Regions from separate parts of the Pandoraea sputorum genome, predicted to be linked through region 4. Evidence: predicted binding sites of a transcription regulator. Region 4 holds the regulator's gene; each other region holds the start of a gene.

Region 1 (3,444 bases), 1.8 Mb from region 4:
GATGAACGATTCGTCAATGAATGCGCATGCATCCATAACAAAAGTGATGGTATCGGTATCAGACGTCGTCCAGAAACTCGTCCGCGCCCCGCACGATTTTGCTGATAACGGTACGCGAAAAACCGCGCGCCGCCAGAAAGCGCATCTGCTTGGCGCGCGCTTCGGGCGTGGTGGCGACTTCGCCGAACTTCTTTTGCCAGACGGTCCGGGCGCGCGCGAGTTCGGTCTCCCGCAATTGCTCGGAGATCGCAGCGACGGTTTCCGCGTCGACCTGATGCTGCTTGAGCTCGCCGACGATGCGCGACGTGCCCATGCGCGAGGCGCGCCGGTTCACCACACTTTCCGCGAATCGTTCGTTCGACAGCCATCGTTCCTGCTCAAGCGCGTCGAGCACGCGCTCGAGTGCTTCGGGGTCCTCGGCATCCGCGTAAGGCGTGAGCTTGCGACGCAGTTCCGCCCGACTGTATTCACGACGTGCCAGATAGGACAGCGCCCGTCCTTTCAGACTCAGCGTCGGTTTGCGAGACCGCTTGACCGCGACGGCCTCGTCGCCCGGCGGGGGCGGCGGCGCATTCGGATCACGGGGAGGACGTCGATTGATCATGAGTTCATCGTAGCGCTGCTATGCGCAGCAAGAATGCAAAACGGCAGCGCGACGCCGTAGGGCCTCGCGCTGCCGTTCCAACAACTCAGGCGCCAATCAAACGATCAGGCCTCGTCGTCTTCTTCGATCTCACCGGTTTCGTTGATCGCCGTCACACCCAGCGATGCACGGACCTTGTTCTCGATCTCGTGGGCGATTTCCGGATTTTCGCGCAGGAATTCCCGCGCGTTGTCCTTGCCCTGACCGATCTTCTCGCCGTTGTAGCTGTACCAGGCACCGGCCTTCTCGACGATCTTCGCGTTGACACCCAGATCGATGATTTCGCCTTCGCGCGAGATACCCTGACCGTAGAGAATGTCGAAAATCGCTTCGCGGAACGGCGGCGACACCTTGTTCTTGACGACCTTGACGCGGGTTTCGTTACCGACCACCTCGTCGCCCTTCTTGATCGAACCGATACGGCGGATGTCCAGACGCACCGACGAGTAGAACTTCAGTGCGTTACCGCCGGTCGTCGTTTCCGGGTTGCCGAACATGACGCCGATCTTCATACGAATCTGGTTGATGAAGATCACCGTGCAATTCGTGCGCTTGATGGTGCCGGTCAGCTTACGCAGCGCCTGCGACATCAGACGTGCCTGAAGACCCGGCAGCGAATCGCCCATCTCGCCTTCGATTTCAGCCTTCGGCACCAGTGCCGCAACCGAGTCGATGATGATGAGATCGATCGAGCCCGAGCGCACCAGTGCATCGGCGATCTCCAGCGCCTGTTCGCCCGTGTCCGGCTGCGAGATCAGCAGTTCCGGCACCGAGACGCCCAGCTTGTTGGCGTAACCGACGTCGAGGGCATGCTCTGCATCGATGAACGCGCAGGTGCCGCCGATCTTCTGCATTTCCGCCACGACTTGCAGCGTGAGCGTAGTCTTACCCGACGATTCCGGGCCGTAAATTTCGATCACACGGCCGCGCGGCAGGCCGCCGACGCCCAGCGCGATGTCCAGACCCAGCGAGCCCGTGGAGACGACCTGGATGTCCGCTTCGACCTCGCCGTCGCCGAGACGCATGATCGAGCCCTTGCCGAATTGCTTCTCGATCTGCGCGAGGGCGGCGGCGAGCGCCTTGCCTTTCTCGGCCGACAGATTGGCAGACCCTTTCTTGCTTTCTTCCATGAATCGTCCTTTGATATGATGAGCGAGACGGCTCGAGTGAGGCGTGACTGCCGGTACTGTATAAAAAACCAGTGCTCTTTGCAAGTGCCTGTTGTCCGAAAGCGCCGAAACGACAAAAAAAGCCGCGAACCACGCGCCGCAACATCACAGGAGACACACCCGTGCCGTCAGGCATTGGTGCCTACACAAGCCTATCACGCCCATGCGAATTCTCATCGCAGAGGATGACAGCATTCTGGCCGACGCCCTGACCCGCTCGCTGCGTCAGGGGGGCTACGCCGTCGATCACGTCAAAACGGGGCTCGAAGCCGATTCCGCGCTGTCCGCCCAGACATTCGACCTGCTGATTCTCGACCTCGGTCTGCCCCGCCTTCCCGGTCACGAAGTCCTGCGCCGCCTGCGCGCCCGCAATTCCCACTTGCCTGTTCTGATTCTGACCGCGTCCGACAGCGTCGACGCCCGCGTGAAGGGCCTCGATCTCGGCGCCGACGACTATATGGCCAAGCCGTTTGCCCTCGCCGAACTCGAAGCGCGCGTGCGGGCGTTGACGCGGCGCGGTGCAGGTGGCGGCTCGACGGTGATCCGTCACGGGCCACTGAGCTTCGATCAGGTCGGTCGCACCGCCTATATCAACGAGCAGATGCTCGATCTGTCCGCGCGCGAGCTCGAATTGCTCGAAGTGCTGCTGCTGCGCACGGGACGGCTCGTCTCCAAGGAACAGCTCGTCGACCATCTTTGCGGATGGGGCGAAGAGGTGAGCAACAACGCCATCGAGGTGTACATGCACCGGCTGCGTAAGAAGATCGAGCCGAGCGGCGTACGCATCGCCACGATCCGCGGGCTGGGATATTGTCTGGAGAAGCCGGCAGCGGCCCCCGCCAACGCGGCATGATCGGGCTCGTCCGATGCGTTTGAGCTTTCGTCACCCCCACCGCGCCACGCCTGCGTCGTCGGACAACGCGTCTCACGCCGATCCGGACGACCCGCGCCCCCCGTCGGTGGACGCCGCCGATCCCTTCGACCCTTACGCCGATCCCTTCGTACGTCCGGGCTTCGGCGCGCCACTGGAGCGCGAGGCCGAGCCGCCGCCGCGCTCGCTCTTCGGCGAGATCCTCGACTGGATGCTCGCGCCGTTGCTGCTGCTCTGGCCGATGAGCATTGCGGTGACGTACCTGGTCGCAAAATCGATTGCCGACGGCCCGTTCGACCGTGCGCTGGAGACCAATACTTACGTTCTCGCCCAGCAGGTTCACGCGGATCGCGGCCAGGTCACACTTACGCTGCCTATGCCCGCACGCGATCTGTTGCGCGCCGACGCGACCGACAACATCTACTATCAGGTGCTCGGCGCGAAGGGCGAACTCGTGGGCGGCACGGCAGAACTGCCGCTGCCGCATGAAGACGACCGCCCGCAACCCGGTGTGGTCCAGTTTCGCGACGAAACCGTGGGCGGCAACGACATTCGCGTTGCATTCACTTATGTCGATCTGCCGCGCATGCAGCCACCGGGCAGCATGGCGCTCGTACAGGTCGCGGAGACGCTCGACAAGCGCAGTCAGTTGGCCAACGAAATCATCAAGGGCGTGATCCTGCCGCAGTTCGTGATTCTGCCGCTGGCCATCGTACTCGTCTGGTTCGGTTTGTCGCGCGGCCTCGCGCCGCTGCATGCGC
Region 2 (3,444 bases), 2.7 Mb from region 4:
TCGCGTCGGTGTTCGGTACGCCGCTCGCGGGCGCGGTGTTCGGTCTCGAAGTGCTTGCCATCGGTCGATTGCGTTACGACGCCTTGCTCCCGTGCCTCGTAGCCGCCCTCGTGGGCGACGCGGTGACCCGCGCGTGGGGCGTGCAACACACCGTCTACACGATTGCACCGACGGCATTCGCGCCGTCGATCACGCTCGCCGGTGCCTTCAGTGCTGCGGCGGCAGGCGTGCTTTGCGGCTTGGTCGGCATGGCGTTTGCACAGGCGACGCATGCCACGTCCGCCTTCATGAAGCGGCGCATCGCTTACGCGCCGCTGCGTCCCTTCGCGGGCGGTGTGCTGGTGGCCGTGGCGGCCACGATGCTCGGCACGCCGCAGTACCTCGGCCTCGGTATCCCGACCATCGTCGACGCATTCCATACGTCGCTGCCGTGGTACGACTTTCTCGGCAAGGCAATCTTCACGGTGATCACGCTCGGAACGGGATTCAAGGGCGGCGAGGTGACGCCGCTGTTCTACATCGGCGCGACGATGGGCAATGCGCTGTCCCATGTGCTGATGCTGCCAGCGGCAGTGCTGGCGGGCATCGGATTCGTTGCGGTATTCGCTGGGGCGGCGAATACGCCCATTGCGTCGACGTTGATGGCGATCGAGATTTTCGGTCCGCAGATCGGAGGCTACGCGGCGATAGCTTGCGTGCTTGCGTATCTGTGTTCCGGACACACGGGCATCTATCGCGCACAGCGTGTGGGCCACAGCAAACATGGTGAAGTGCCTGAAGGCACGCGGCTCGCGGATCTTCCCGCGTGGCGCAAGACGCTCAGGGCGAATTCGTCATCGTCGGACAACGCCCATCGCCCTTAAGCACGCAGGCGAGCCAGATCGGCGAGGGCACGTTCAAACGCAGACGCGTTTTTCATCCCTTGATCTTCGTGATTGGTGTTGAAGAGCACATGCGTGTCGTCGGCGAGCGCGGCGATCCGTTCGACGCGCGCCGAAATATCGATCAGCTCACTCGCGCTGTACTCGTAGACGAAGCGACCCGACGAGGCCGTGACGCCCCGCCGGTTCCACGCGGCGGCATTGCGTCCGTGCAGACGAACGACGCACAGGTCGTCGCGCGTCGTGGCCCATACGGCGGGCACGGTGTTGTCGAATCCGCAGGGACTGTCGACGATGGTGTGTGCTGCGCCCGTCTCGCGCAGCATGGCGAGCGTGGCCGCCTCGCGCGATGGCGTATCGAACCAGCTACGGTGACGAAATTCGATGGCATGGCGCTCCCCGTCGAGCCGTCGCGCGGTCTCGAAAACGAGGGCGCGTCCGGCGCGGTCGTTTTGCACCCTTGGCGAGAACTGAAAGTGGATGGCCGTCAGTTGCCCGCTTTGGCGCAACGGCTCGACGGCTTCGAGATAACGTCGCCACAACTCGTCGCGCAACTCGACAGGTATGTCGGTGGCGGCAATTTGTGCGCTTTCCGGCGGCGCGCGGCGGTGCTGCGCTTCACGTGACGGTAACGCCTGAGCGATATCGGACGGCAACGCGGCGAGGGGGGTGTTGTGCCCGGTAAAGGCGCGAAACGCCTTGATGTGAAAGCGAAAGGTGGGGGGCGTGCGCTGCGTCCATCGCCAGGCAATATCGGCGTCGGGCAGCCGGTAATAGCTGCTGTCGACCTCGACGAGATCAAACCTGGACGCGTAGTGGCGCAGGCGCGCGGCCGGTGTATCGACGCCCGGTGGGTAGAACCGTCCGCACGCGATGAGCGTGGGGTCGGTCCAGGACGACGTGCCGGTGCGGATTGTCATAAGAGCCGTAGGCGGGGTGGTGGGCTGTCGACGCAGGTGACAGCGAGGATTCGTCCGAATTTCACAAGAGGCTCGATGGGCACAAAACCCATCGCTATAATGTATAAATATACAGTACTCTTTGAGCGTACCTAAACCCGATTGCCTGCCGTTCATCCACCGATTCGCATGTCAGAACAGCCGTCCGCCGCCGCCCGCGATCCTTGGGCCGAACTCAACGACCGTCAGCGTGAAGCCGTCGACTTCGGTGTGGACGACGATGGTGCGCCTGGCGGGCCGTTGCTCGTGATTGCCGGGGCGGGGTCGGGCAAGACGAGTACGCTCGCGCACCGGGTCGCGAATCTGATCGTGCGTGGTGCCGATCCCAATCGAATCCTGCTGCTTACGTTCTCGCGTCGTGCCGCTGGCGAAATGGAGCGTCGCGTGGGGGCCGTGTTGCAGAAGGTACTGGGGCTGTCGTCGACACAACCGCCGTCGCTGCCGTGGGCCGGTACGTTTCACGCGATTGGCGCACGGTTGCTGCGCGATTTCGCCCCACGTATCGGGCTGTCGGAAGCGTTCACCATTCATGACCGCAGCGACGCCGAGGATCTGCTCGGGCTGGTGCGGCACGATCTGGGTTTTTCCGCGACGCAGTCGCGTTTCCCGCTCAAAGGCACGTGTCTGTCGATCTACTCGCGCGTGGTGAACAGTCAGGCACCGCTCGCCGAAGTGCTCGCCAGGCACTTCCCGTGGTGTGCGCAATGGGAAGCGCAACTCAAGCAGCTTTTCGGCGGTTATGTCGACGCGAAACAAGCGCAGCATGTGCTTGATTACGACGACCTGCTGCTGTATTGGGCTGAGACGATGGGTGCGCCGGAACTGGCTCGTGAGCTTGACGCCCGCTTCGATCATGTACTCGTCGACGAGTATCAGGACACCAACCGCTTGCAGGCGCAGATTCTTCTCTCGATGAAACCGGACGGGCGTGGCTTGACGGTCGTGGGCGACGATGCGCAGTCGATCTACGCGTTTCGCGCGGCGACGATCCGCAACATTCTCGATTTCCCGGGTCAGTTTGCCGAGCCGGCGCACGTGGTGACGCTGGAGCGCAATTATCGGTCGACGCAGCCGATTCTCGATGCGTCCAATGCGGTGATCGCCGAGTCGAACGAGCGCTACGCGAAGGCGTTGTGGACGGACCGGCTATCGGACCGGTTGCCGCAACTTGTCAACGTGAGCGACGAATCGGGGCAGGCGCGTTGGGTCGCGGATCAGGTGCTGGCGCAACGTGAGACCGGCACGCGACTCACGCAACAGGCGGTGCTGTTTCGCACGGGGAGTCACAGCGCGGCGCTGGAGCTGGAACTCACGCGTCGCAATATTCCCTTCGTGAAGTTCGGTGGGTTGAAGTTTCTCGAAGCGGCCCACGTGAAGGACATGCTGTCGATCTTGCGATGGGCGCATAACCCGGCCAGCCGGTTGTCGGGTTTTCGCGTTGCGCAGTTGATCCCCGGCATCGGGCCGGTGAGCGCCACGCGCTTGCTCGATGCCATGGCCCAGTCCGCGACACCCGCGCAGGTGCTGGCCGAGTTCAAGCCACCGTCGGGTGCCGCCACGCAGTGGCGAGCGTTCGTCGAAGTCTTCATGACGTTGCACGACAC
Region 3 (3,444 bases), 460 kb from region 4:
GTATCCGGGCGAAATCTGACCAGCGTTGCCGAAGCTGGTTTCGAGCGCCGGTCCTGCCTGACGGTCGAGCACCGTGACGTCATGCCCGGCCTTTGCCAGGTAGTAGGCGCTGGTTACGCCGATGACGCCGCTGCCGAGAACGATGACCTTCATTGCGTTGACTCCTGTAAAACCATAGTTATGCAGTAATAATTCGCATGCTATTCTCGGAATCGTAGGTTTAGTTAATGTATATGGCCTGAATTCAGGAAAAAATCATGAGAGTTCAGCAGCAATCCGTCCGGACACTGGATCGGCTCGATCGACGCATCCTGACGTTGCTCCAACAGGACGGTCGGATGTCGATGAAGGACCTATCGGAGCAGGTCGGTCTGTCCATCACGCCGTGCATCGAGCGCGTGAAACGCATGGAGCGGGACGGCGTGATCATGGGCTACTTCGCCCGCGTCAATCCGGCTGCGCTGGGCGCGGCACTGCTGGTGTTCGTCGAAATCACGCTCGACCACAAGTCGGGCAACATGTTCGACCAGTTCCGCAGGGAGGTGCTGCGTATTCCGGAGGTCATGGAATGCCACCTGATTTCGGGGGATTTCGACTATCTGATCAAGGCACGCATCCGCGAGATGTCTGAATACCGGAAATTGCTGGGCGACATTCTTCTTCAACTGCCCGGCGCCGTGCAGTCGAAAAGCTACGTCGTCATGGAGGAAATCAAGGAAACGCTCACTGTTCATGTCGACGAGTGAGCGCGTTGCCTAAAAAAGATGCATCTGCGGATCTGCCGCAGTCGCCGGTCCGCTGTTCGCGGTTTGCCGGTCGGGACGCGCGTGGTGACCGCTATTGGGCCCGTTCCTATCACTGGCCTGTGGCGGCAATTCCGGGACGCAGAACTGATCGTTTCTCAATGGGGGCCTGGCCTGATTGAGTCCCAACTTGCGGGCGGCCAGGTGAAAGCGCTGCCGAATCAATTCGGCGTGTAACCCGGTGCCTTTCATCCGTGTACCGAACTCTGAGCTGTTGTGCTTTCCGTCACGCACCTGCTCGATCAGACTCATGACGTGGCGAGCCCGCAACGGGTAATTGGCCTCCAGCCATTCAACGAAGACGTCATGCACTTCTCTGGGGAGTCGCAACATCACGTACGCGGCGTACGTTGCGCCAGCCTCGGCTGCGGTCGTCAACACTCGCTCGATATCGAAATCGGTCAGCGCAGGCACGATCGGCGCGACGATGACGCCTGTCGGAATGCCCGCGTCCGTGAGCTTGCGTATGGCGTCGATGCGTCGCGACGGCGTATTCGCTCGCGGTTCCATCTTGCGGGCGATATCCGCATCGAGCGTTCCCACCGAAATGAAGACCCGGGCCAGACCGCGCGCGGCCATGCGCGAAAGAATGTCGATATCGCGCGTGACGAGCGCCGACTTGGTGGTGATGCCGACGGGGTGCCCAAAACGCTCCAGCACTTCCAGGACACTGCGTGTGATCCCGTATTCCCGCTCGATTGGCTGATAAGGATCCGTGTTTGCGCCCAGCGCAAGTAGTGCAGGTTGGTAACCGCGCTTGCGCAATTCGGCGTCGAGACGCTCTGCCGCATTGTGTTTCGCGTACAAACGTGTCTCGAAGTCCAGACCTGGAGAGAGTCCCAGGTAGGCGTGCGTGGGGCGCGCGAAGCAATAGGTGCAGCCGTGCTCACATCCACGGTAGGGATTGATCGAGCGGTCGAAGGGAATGTCCGCCGAGGTGTTGCGCGAGATGATCGTTCGCGCATTTTCCAGTGCGACCTGTGTCACGAATTTGACTTCGCATTCTTGGGCAGCGTCCGATTCATGACGGGTCTCATCGATCTCGCGACGAAACGCTGAAAAGCGCGATTCGAGATTGGCTGTGGCGCCTCGGCCCTTGCGCGACGGGGGCGGCGCGAATGAGGATGCCATGACTCATCTCCTGAATAGCTGTCCCTGTCACGGCCATCGGACGGCCGCAGGGAATGCTTGTCATTATACTGTGTTTTTATACAGTATCAGGGTGGAGGAGAGATATGAAGAATGAGGGGAGCGGGGTGAGCGCCATCCCGCTGGCACTCGTCGGCGCGGCGGCGCTGGCGATCCGGGGCGCGGCGATAGGGTGGGCCTTTTACGAGGCGTGGCTGAATCTATCCGTGACTTCCGGGCGTGACCGGAGGGATGAAGGGCGCGATCGCTCGCGCAATGTCGTCGAGGGAGGCATTGTCCGGGTTCGAACGCTGACGGGCCAGATGAATGGCGCGCAGGGTCAGCAGCGAGTAAAGCGTCGCGTGATTGCCCCCCATGGCTGCGAGCGCTTCGACGTGGCGGGCAACGATATTGGCGTCGCCGCGCGACACCGGTCCGGCAAGCGCACCGGGGAGCCCGCGTTCGCGCGCTGCGTTGAGCGTGCCCATGACCAGCGGCCACATTGCATCTTGCGCAGCGCCCTCGGGCATGCCGATGGACTTCCAGAGGTGAGTCGCCTCGTCGAGCAGGCAGAGCAGAAAGCTGGCTGCGTAGTTGGCCCCCGCGTGGTATCGCATGCGTTCGCCCGCCGGAATCGACAAGGGGTGGCAGCCAATATCGCTCGTGAGACGCTGAAGGATGTCGTTCAGCGGCGCTTCTGCCTCGATGGTGATGGCGCACCCTTGCATGCGGGTCGCGTCGTCGTCGAGTCCTGCGAAAAGAAAAAGTGGATGGAAGCCGCCAATTTGCCCGCCGTGACGTGTCGCGGGCGTGAGCAACCCAACCTCGGATGCGCCGCTGCAATGGACCAGCGCCTGGCCTGTTCGCGGCGTGAGGTACGTAGCACAAGTCGCTATTGCGTCGTCAGGCACCGTCAGGAAGACCAGATCGGCTCGCGAAAAGACGTCGCTCATGTCCTCCGAACGTTCAATGGCGATGGCCTCGCAATTGGGCAAGGCCGTCGCAATGCGCCTCGAACTTTCGACACTCCGGCTAGCAACGATCGTCACTTCGTATCCGGCGCGGGTCGCGGCCTGCGCGAGCGCACGAGCCACACGCCCGGCGCCGATGAAGCCCAGCGTCGGACGATGGGAAGGGGCGGTGGGAGTGGGCGTCACGATCGGTTTTTACTGCGACAGGCGATTCGGTGTGTCGTGGATTTCAAAGTAGGTCTGAAATGCGACGGCCAAACCGACCATCATCAGCATGGCGCCCACAAACAGCGACACGCTGACGATGATGACCGCGATCCAGCCCGACTTCGACTTATTCGAGACGTGGGTGTTGAACTGCGCGTTCCAGCGCTCGTCGGGACGCAAGCCGTAGACAATCGCCGTGAGAAACGCCGAAAACAGCGAAATGGCACCCAGAATCGTGAGTATCCAACCGGCGAGGGAATGCAGTTCGCTCGTGACCAGAAGTCCCCAGCCCGCCACCCCGCACGCCGAGCCCACAATGTGGGCCCAGCCGAAGC
Region 4 (3,444 bases):
AACGGCGGAAGGTATGTCGACGTCGACATCGACCGGCTTGCCGCGGCACGCTATGGGCTGGCGATTGCCGACATTCAGGCGGTTGTCTCGTCGGCGGTCGGCGGCGACAACGTGGGCGAAGTCATTGCCGGACGCGAACGCTTCCCGATCAGCCTGCGCTATCCACGCGACTTCCGCGACTCGGTGCAGGCACTTCGTGACCTGCCGATCGTGACGGATCGCGGGTCTCAGATTCGCCTTGGAGACGTCGCCACGCTCCACGTCGAAGACGGACCACCAATGATCCGGAGCGAAAACGCTCGTCTATCCGGCTACGTCTACATCGATATCCGCGACACCGACTTGCAAACGGTCGTGACTGGCATGCAACGTCTTGTGGCCGACAAAGTCGTCGTCCCGGCAGGGTATTCGATTGCGTGGTCAGGGCAGTTCGAGTACCTCGAACGCGCAGCGGCAAAGTTGCGCACGGTGATTCCGATCACACTCGCCGTGATCTTCGTGCTGCTCTTCCTGACATTCAACTCGGCGGTCGATGCGCTGATGCTGATGTCGACGATCCCCTTCGCACTCGTTGGGGGCTTCTGGCTGATTTGGGGCCTGGGTCACGCCGTGTCAGTGGCGACTTCGGTAGGCTTCATCGCGCTGGCGGGTGTGGCGGCGGAGTTCGGCGTCGTGATGCTGCTGTATCTGCGTGGCGCGCTGGAAAGGCGATTGGCCGACGGCGAGACGCTCGACGAAGCGCTGATCGTCGACGCGATTCGTGAAGGCGCCGTACTGCGCGTGCGGCCCAAAGCGATGACGGTCGCGGTGATTCTTGCTGGCCTCATCCCGATCATGATCGGTCACGGCGCAGGCTCGGAAGTCATGCAGCGTATCGCCGCGCCGATGGTCGGCGGCATGGTTACCGCGCCCCTACTTTCGATGTTCGTCATTCCCGCCGCCTGGCTGCTGTTGCAGCGGCGGCGTCTCAAGCGCTCGGTGTCGGTCGATCCGGTGGATCTGCCGAATGCCCACGCATCTGCGGTTGTCCCCGCTGTTGTTTCACACGGCACCGATGTGCCATCCACTTCTTTTGGAGAAAAACAATGAAGCAAGTCCTTATCGTTTCCGGCGTTCTTTTGGCTGCCTCGGGTATTGCGGCATCGTCGGCGTTCGCGGCCGGAGACATGAACAATATGGCGATGTCGGGCAAGCCCGCCGCTGACGTCGACGCTAACGCGGCACTGACTGACGCGACGGTCAAAAGCGTCGACACCTCGACCGGCATGGTCATGCTCGCCCACGGCGCGATGAGCAACATCGCCATGCCTGCCATGACGATGGCCTACAAGGCGAAGGACGTTGCCATGGCAAAAAGCGTGCACGCGGGCGACAAGGTCCGGGTACGCGTGGAGAACATGGGCGGAACGCTGACGATCGTTCGTATGGATAAGTAAGCGCGACCGTTGTACTGCGCCGGGCGACAGGCTTCCCGTGACGGAAAGCCGGTCGTCCGGCCCGCGACGGCGGGGACATGTGGCGGAAACTTCACGCAGTACATGAAGTTTTCCCTTGCGTTTTTGCAAACACTGTACAAAAATACAGCCACCTGTGCTTCCATACAGTGATGCCATGATCAAACTTACCGCCCGTCAACAGCAGGTCTACGAACTGGTTCAGCAAGCGATCGAGCGCACCGGCTTTCCGCCGACGCGCGCGGAGATTGCCGCAGAACTGGGCTTCTCCTCCGCCAATGCCGCCGAGGAGCACCTACGGGCACTGGCGCGCAAAGGTGTCATCGAGCTTGCCGCAGGTCAATCGCGTGGCATTCGTCTCAAGCGTCTGGACGACGCGGGCGGCACGCATCAGTTCACGCTGCCGCACATGGGCCTCATGCAGTTGTCGCTGCCGCTCGTCGGCCGTGTCGCTGCAGGCAGCCCGATCCTGGCGCAGGAACATATCGAACGCAACTTCCAGTGCGATCCGAACATGTTTGCGCGTCAGCCCGATTACCTGCTGAAGGTGCGAGGAATGTCGATGCGCGATGCAGGCATTCTCGACGGCGATTTGCTTGCCGTGCAGAAAGCTGCCGACGCGCGCGAAGGTCAGATTGTCGTGGCACGTATTGGCGACGACGTGACCGTCAAACGTTTTCACCGCGTGAAGGGCGGCGTAGAACTGATTGCCGAGAACCCCGACTTCGAGAACATCAATGTCGATGAAGGGAGCGGTGATTTCGCGCTGGAAGGGATTGCAGTCGGTCTGATCCGCAACAATGATCTATGAACGATCTATGAGCGGCCGCTGACGGTCGCCCATCGCGAACCGGGGTAGCGCGACACAGCGACTTGCCCCGACCCCTGAAGATTTGCATTTGATTGCGCCGGGCTGGGTCCGGCGCCCGTGCCCTGCTGCGCCTGCGATTTGTGACATGAACGCCGTTCGCAGCAAGACACGTCCCTCCGACCCGCTTTGAAAGAAGGATCGCATCATGGCTCGACTCTTTGGTTTGCTGCGTACGTCTCTCGGTCAATCGCACGTTCGCGTGTCATCGCAGACGCGACTCTCCGCGGTATACGGTCTCTCGGCGCTCTCTGGACCGTTCGCTTCGGCACCCGCCATCGCCCGCTCCTACACCGTGCCCACCCGCACTCGCACGACCACGCTGCCGCGCACGATTGCAGCCGCCGTCGCTTCGGCGACCCGCCGGGGCTGCCCCGCAGGAAAAGCTGTGAAAGCGTCGCGCAACGTTCGGGAACAACAGGCACGTCGTGACGCGCATGACACGCAGGAGGGTCACGATGTGCGCGTCTATCGAGACAGATCGCACATCGTGATGGTCGGCACGTTTGCCGACATCTGCCGCAAACTCGATCAGGCCGTTGGCGAACATTTCTGCCAGGCGGCGGTTTGATGTTTTGTGCTGGCCCGTCAACGCATTGCGCGAAGACGGGCTGAAACTAGCAGAGCGTGCTGGTTCCTGCGGCTTATTCGCTACGACCGGCATACAGGCTCACTTGCCTTGCAAGGCGCTCGCCGTGAGTCACTGCCCCAGCGCAAGCAGCGGATTATCGGCACTGTGACGCTCACCATCGAAGAAGCGCGCAACGTCTTCCGGCTTCACGGCTTCGATGTTCGCGTGCTGCCAGCGCGGCTTGTGGTCTTTGTCGATCACCATCGCGCGAATACCCTCGACGCCTTCGGCACCGGTGCGGCCGTCGAGGTTGAAGACGCTGCGCATCATTAACCACTCTTCACGCAGTTCGTCCGCGAGAGACAACTTGCGGGCACGACGCACCTGCTCAAGCGCCACGCATGTCATCAGCGGCGACCGCTTGGTGCGCAGCAGGTCTTCCGTCTCCTCTGCCCAGCCCGAGTATTCACAACGCGCTTCGAGTTTGAGGCCCTTCAGAATCGCGGGCATGTCTGCGAGACCGAAGTGCTCATCGATCACGCTGCGCAACG

The links. Region 4 encodes LexA, which represses DNA repair genes until DNA is damaged. Its sites were predicted from a motif close to ACTGTATNNNNATACAGT; they were not measured.
Region 1: recA (recombinase RecA) is a predicted target of LexA. The motif match lies at 1,829-1,846, and genes of this name have one in related genera.
Region 2: NA29_RS01645 (ATP-dependent helicase) is a predicted target of LexA. The motif match lies at 1,900-1,917, and genes of this name have one in related genera.
Region 3: NA29_RS15750 (PA0069 family radical SAM protein) is a predicted target of LexA. The motif match lies at 2,002-2,019, and genes of this name have one in related genera.

Annotation. Positions count from the first base shown of each region.
Region 1 covers NZ_CP010431.2:4,917,686-4,921,129, forward strand. Annotated here, with positions in the region: gene recX (recombination regulator RecX) at 59-604, opposite strand; gene recA (recombinase RecA) at 709-1,773, opposite strand; gene NA29_RS21720 (response regulator transcription factor) at 1,976-2,665, shown strand; gene NA29_RS21725 (sensor histidine kinase) at 2,679-3,444, shown strand, end outside.
Region 2 covers NZ_CP010431.2:370,000-373,443, forward strand. Annotated here, with positions in the region: gene NA29_RS01635 (voltage-gated chloride channel family protein) at 1-863, shown strand, start outside; gene NA29_RS01640 (DUF72 domain-containing protein) at 860-1,801, opposite strand; gene NA29_RS01645 (ATP-dependent helicase) at 1,970-3,444, shown strand, end outside.
Region 3 covers NZ_CP010431.2:3,569,606-3,573,049, reverse strand. Annotated here, with positions in the region: gene NA29_RS15760 (D-amino acid dehydrogenase) at 1-153, opposite strand, end outside; gene NA29_RS15755 (Lrp/AsnC ligand binding domain-containing protein) at 258-746, shown strand; gene NA29_RS15750 (PA0069 family radical SAM protein) at 756-1,934, opposite strand; gene NA29_RS15745 (Rossmann-like and DUF2520 domain-containing protein) at 2,153-3,088, opposite strand; gene NA29_RS15740 (TM2 domain-containing protein) at 3,098-3,444, opposite strand, start outside.
Region 4 covers NZ_CP010431.2:3,107,871-3,111,314, forward strand. Annotated here, with positions in the region: gene NA29_RS13660 (efflux RND transporter permease subunit) at 1-1,089, shown strand, start outside; gene NA29_RS13665 (copper-binding protein) at 1,086-1,436, shown strand; gene lexA (transcriptional repressor LexA) at 1,612-2,265, shown strand; gene NA29_RS13675 (hypothetical protein) at 2,471-2,893, shown strand; gene NA29_RS13680 (enoyl-CoA hydratase/isomerase family protein) at 3,023-3,444, opposite strand, start outside.